Regions from separate parts of the Pseudomonas sp. NyZ201 genome, predicted to be linked through region 2. Evidence: predicted binding sites of a transcription regulator. Region 2 holds the regulator's gene; the other holds the start of a gene.
The links. The regulator FliA, encoded in region 2, starts transcription of late flagellar genes. The targets are predictions, from matches to a motif close to CTAAAGTTTNNNNNNNNNNNGCCGNTAA.
Positions count from the first base shown of each region.

Region 1: motA (flagellar motor stator protein MotA) is a predicted target of FliA. The motif match lies at 1,374-1,401, and genes of this name have one in related genera.

Region 1 covers NZ_CP187557.1:5,810,485-5,812,951, forward strand. The annotation lists gene motB (flagellar motor protein MotB) at 1-453, opposite strand, end outside; gene motA (flagellar motor stator protein MotA) at 457-1,308, opposite strand; gene ACPFMA_RS26165 (HDOD domain-containing protein) at 1,440-2,467, shown strand, end outside.
Region 2 covers NZ_CP187557.1:4,439,185-4,441,651, reverse strand. The annotation lists gene flhF (flagellar biosynthesis protein FlhF) at 1-56, shown strand, start outside; gene fleN (flagellar synthesis regulator FleN) at 178-1,011, shown strand; gene fliA (RNA polymerase sigma factor FliA) at 1,008-1,748, shown strand; gene ACPFMA_RS19685 (chemotaxis response regulator CheY) at 1,854-2,228, shown strand; gene ACPFMA_RS19680 (protein phosphatase CheZ) at 2,247-2,467, shown strand, end outside.

The sequences.
Region 1 (2,467 bases), 1.4 Mb from region 2:
CTGGGTAATCTCGAAGAGAATCTGGTCCTTGAACTTCTGCAGCTCCGGGCTTTGCTCGACCTTGTTCTGCAGCTCCTGCAGGACCAGTTCGAGACGCTCGCGCTCCACCTGCTCGGCGAGGGTCTCGGCCTGTTCGGGGCTGACGATGCTGCTTTCAGGCGTCGTCTCGGCCTTTTGTTCCGGGTTGATGGTCTTTTCCGGGGCCAGCTCGGGCGAGCCGCCCAGGTCGATGATGTACGGCGTACCGCTCTCGGAGAACCCGATCGGATCCTTGAAGTAGCCGGCGATGGCTATCTTCTGTTCCGGCGTGGCCGTGGACAGCAGCCAGAGCACCAGGAAGAACGCCATCATCGCCGTGGCGAAGTCGGCGAAGGCGATCTTCCACGCACCGCCGTGATGGCCGCCGCCGAAGCGCTTGACGCGCTTGATGATAATCGGCTGATTATTTTCCATGGATCAACGACCGCGGACCGCTTGTTCCAGCTCGACGAAGCTCGGGCGGTGCTTCGGATAGAGCACCTTGCGTCCGAACTCCACCGCCAGCGAAGGCGGCATGCCCGAGGCCGAAGCCACCAGGGAAGCCTTGATCGCTTCGTAGGTGTTCAACTCTTCCTTGGCATCGTGGGCCAGGGAGTTGGCCAGCGGGCCGAAGAAGCCGTAGGCCGCGAGAATACCGAAGAAGGTACCGACCAGCGCCGCACCTACGTGCAGGCCGATGGATTTCTGGTCGCCGTCACCAAGGGACGCCATGGTCACCACGATACCCAGTACCGCCGCCACGATACCGAAGCCGGGCATGCCGTCGGCGATGCCGGTCACGGCATGGGACGGGTGCTCCAGTTCTTCCTTCAGGCTCAGCAGTTCCATGTCGAACAGGCCTTCCAGCTCATGGGGTGCCATGTTGCCGGTGGACATGATGCGCAGGTAATCGCAGATGAACGCGGTCATGCGTTCGTCCTTCAGCACCGCCGGGTACTTGGCGAAGATCGGGCTGGCCGCGGCGTCCTCGATGTCGCCCTCGATCGCCATCATGCCTTCGCGACGGCTCTTGTTGAGGATCTCGTAGACCAGGCCGAGCACTTCTATATAGAAGGCGTGGGAAAAGCGGCTGCTGAACATGCTCAGCGACTTTTTCACCACGTGCATGGTCATATAGCCAGGGTTGGCCTGCAGGAACGCACCGAAAGCAGCACCGCCGATGATCAGCACCTCGAAGGGCTGGATCAGGGCTGCGATCTTGCCGTGGGAGAGCACATATCCGCCTAGCACGCTCGCGAATACGACAATGATGCCGATAATTTTAGCCATAGATAGAAAGCACTTACTGTCGGGGTCTTGGGTGAGGACGGAAGTTAGTAAATCTCTTCTTCTACTTATCGGCAGTTCTGCGCCAGACTATAGCCAGTCAAGGCGAAAAGCCAGCTTGGCCCACTTCCAGCATGCTTAGTGAAACCATCGTGCCAACTACGAATCCGAAGACCCTCGACGCCTGGATCAAACTACTGGACGGTACCCATCTACCGGTCCCTTTCCACAGCCATGACCGGGTGAAGAACGCCGTAGCGGACAGCCGCCGTTCGCTGCGCGATATTGCCGAAGTCATGCAGGATAGCCCGGCCCTGGTCCTTGGGGTGATGCGCGAAGCCAACCGGCACACCCACGCCACCATCGCCGAGCCGGCGGAGAACCTCGAGGTGGCCCTCAACCGCCTGGGCCTGGCCCGGGTCGATGCGTTGATGCAGCGCCTGACCGTCGCTCCCGTCGAGGAGATTCCCCTGGCCCTGCGCCAATTGCAGATGATCAGCCAGCACGCCAGCCAGCAGGCCAGCGGCCTGTTCGCCAGCCGTCTGGCGCGGCTCTGGCAGGACATCCACTGGGGCAGCCTGCTGTTTCTCTCGCCGTTGTGGCCACTGGCCCTGACCCACCCGCAGTTGCTGGAAGAATGGGAGGTGCGGGTGGTCCATCGCGGCGAGTCGGCGCCGAAAGTCGAACGCGAGCTGTTCGGCGTGCGCCTGCTCGGCCTGTGCCAGGCACTCGCCGAATTCTGGCGCCTGCCCACCTGGGTCACCCAGGGCTATCGCCTGTTGCAGCAAGAGCGCCGCTCGCTGGCCAGGGTCATGCACATCGCCCGGGATCATAAAAGCCCGCTGCGCCAGCAACAGAAACTGGACGCCGACCCGGAGCTGCGCCGCTGGCTGAACCATCCGGCCAATACGGTGATGCTGGCCAACGGCGTGGCACTGGCAGCCCAGCACGCCTGGACCGGCGTACATATCCAGCGCTGGCAGCAGTTGATCAGCCTGTACCTGCAAGCACCCGTGGAGGATGTCCAGGCGCAGAACCACCAGCAGGCCGCCGCCAGCGCGCGCAAGCACGCCCTGGAAGGGGTGTTCCATCCCGCGCAGATGCTGCTTTGGCCGGCCAATGTCCGCTACATACCCCGTGGCATGCAGCAGGCAGCGACCCC
Region 2 (2,467 bases):
CCATGGCCGATATGTTCGCCGACCTGTACCACAGTGACGGCAAGCGTGTCGGCTGAGGTGGATATGTATCAGTTGCAAAGTACCTACATCACACGGATCGCGTGGCAAGTCATGGCTGTAGCCAGCGCGGCCCCGTCATGTGGCCTCGGTCTAAGCAAGACAAGGTAAAGAACAAATATGGGTAGCATGCATCCCGTACAGGTGATCGCCGTGACCGGCGGCAAAGGTGGCGTTGGCAAGACCAACGTGTCGGTGAATCTGTCACTGGCACTGGCCGAGCTCGGTCGTCGCGTCATGCTGCTGGACGCCGACCTTGGCCTGGCCAATGTCGACGTACTGCTCGGGCTCACCCCCAAGCGCACCCTGGCCGACGTCATCGAAGGCCGTTGCGAGCTGCGCGACGTCCTGCTCCAGGGCCCTGGCGGTGTACGCATCGTCCCGGCGGCCTCGGGCACCCAGAGCATGGTGCACCTGGCCCCGGCCCAGCACGCCGGCCTGATCCAGGCCTTCAGCGAGATCGGCGACAACCTCGACGTGCTGGTGATCGACACCGCTGCGGGGATCGGTGACTCGGTAGTCAGTTTCGTTCGCGCGGCCCAGGAAGTGCTGCTGGTGGTGTGCGACGAGCCGACCTCGATCACCGACGCCTACGCGCTGATCAAGTTGCTCAACCGTGACTACGGCATGAGCCGTTTCCGCGTCCTCGCCAACATGGCGCAGAGCCCCCAGGAAGGGCGCAACCTGTTCGCCAAGTTGACCAAGGTCACGGATCGCTTCCTCGATGTCGCCCTACAATACGTCGGTGCCGTGCCGTACGACGAATGCGTGCGCAAGGCCGTGCAGAAGCAGCGAGCGGTCTACGAAGCCTTCCCGCGTTCCAAGTGCGCGCTGGCGTTCAAGGCGATCGCCCAGAAGGTCGATAGCTGGCCGCTGCCGGCCAACCCGCGCGGCCACCTGGAATTCTTCGTCGAACGTCTGGTGCAGCCGACCAGTGCGGGACCCGTGCTATGAACGCCAGCGGCTACCGGATGTACAGCAAGTCCTCGCGTGACGCCCAGTACGAGCTGATCGAGCGCTATGCGCCGCTGGTCAAGCGCATCGCCTACCACCTGCTGGCGCGGCTGCCGGCCAGCGTGCAGGTGGAGGACCTGATCCAGGCGGGAATGATCGGCCTGCTCGAAGTCGCCAACAAGTACGACTCGAGCAAGGGCGCCAGTTTCGAGACCTACGCCGGCATCCGTATCCGTGGCGCCATGCTCGATGAAGTGCGCAAGGGCGACTGGGCACCGCGCTCGGTGCACCGCAATACCCGCATGGTCAGCGACGCAATTCGGGCAATCGAAGCAAAAACCGGCCGTGACGCTAAAGATCACGAGGTTGCTGCCGAACTCCAATTGAGTCTCGATGATTACTACGGGATTTTGAACGATACCTTGGGCAGCCGCCTGTTCAGCTTCGACGACCTGCTGCAGGACGGCGAGCATGAAGGGCTGCACGAGGACGGCGCCAGTGCCCAGCTCGAGCCTTCGCGCGATCTGGAGGACGAACGCTTCCAGGCAGCCCTGGCCGATGCCATCGCCAACCTGCCGGAACGCGAACGCCTGGTCCTGGCGCTGTACTACGACGAAGAGCTAAACCTCAAGGAAATCGGTGAGGTCCTGGGGGTCAGCGAATCGCGCGTCAGCCAGTTGCATAGCCAGTGCGCGGCCCGCCTGCGCAGCCGGTTGGGGGAATGGCGGGCGCGTTGAACCCGGGTTCGATGCAGTCGTTACAACGTGGTAGCCGGAATGATTGAACGCGCGCTCAGCGCTGGGCGCGTTAAAGACTGCTTGGAGGTCTAATTGAACAAAGAAATGAAAATCCTCATCGTCGACGACTTTTCGACGATGCGGCGGATCATCAAGAACCTGCTGCGTGACCTGGGCTTCACCAACACGCACGAGGCCGACGACGGCACCACCGCGCTGCCCATGCTGGAAACCGGTAACTTCGACTTCCTCGTCACCGACTGGAACATGCCCGGCATGACCGGTATCGACCTGCTGCGCAAAGTGCGCGCGGAAGAGCGCCTGAAGCACCTGCCGGTGCTTATGGTGACCGCCGAAGCCAAGCGCGAGCAGATCATCGAAGCCGCCCAGGCCGGGGTCAACGGCTACGTCGTGAAGCCTTTCACCGCCCAGGTGCTGAAAGAGAAAATCGAAAAGATCTTCGAACGCGTCAACGCTTGATGCGTCAACGGGGGCGCTATGGACCATAAAGAATCATCTCTGGGCGATTTCGAAATCACCCTGAAGAAACATGCCCAGGAGCTGGTCGAGAGCCTCGAACGAGGCCAGTTCGGCGACGCGGTGCAACTGATCCATCAGCTGAACCAGACCCGTGACCGCGGCCTGTACCAGGAAGTCGGCAAGCTCACGCGCGAGCTGCACAGTGCGATCGTCAGTTTCCAGATCGACACGCACATGCC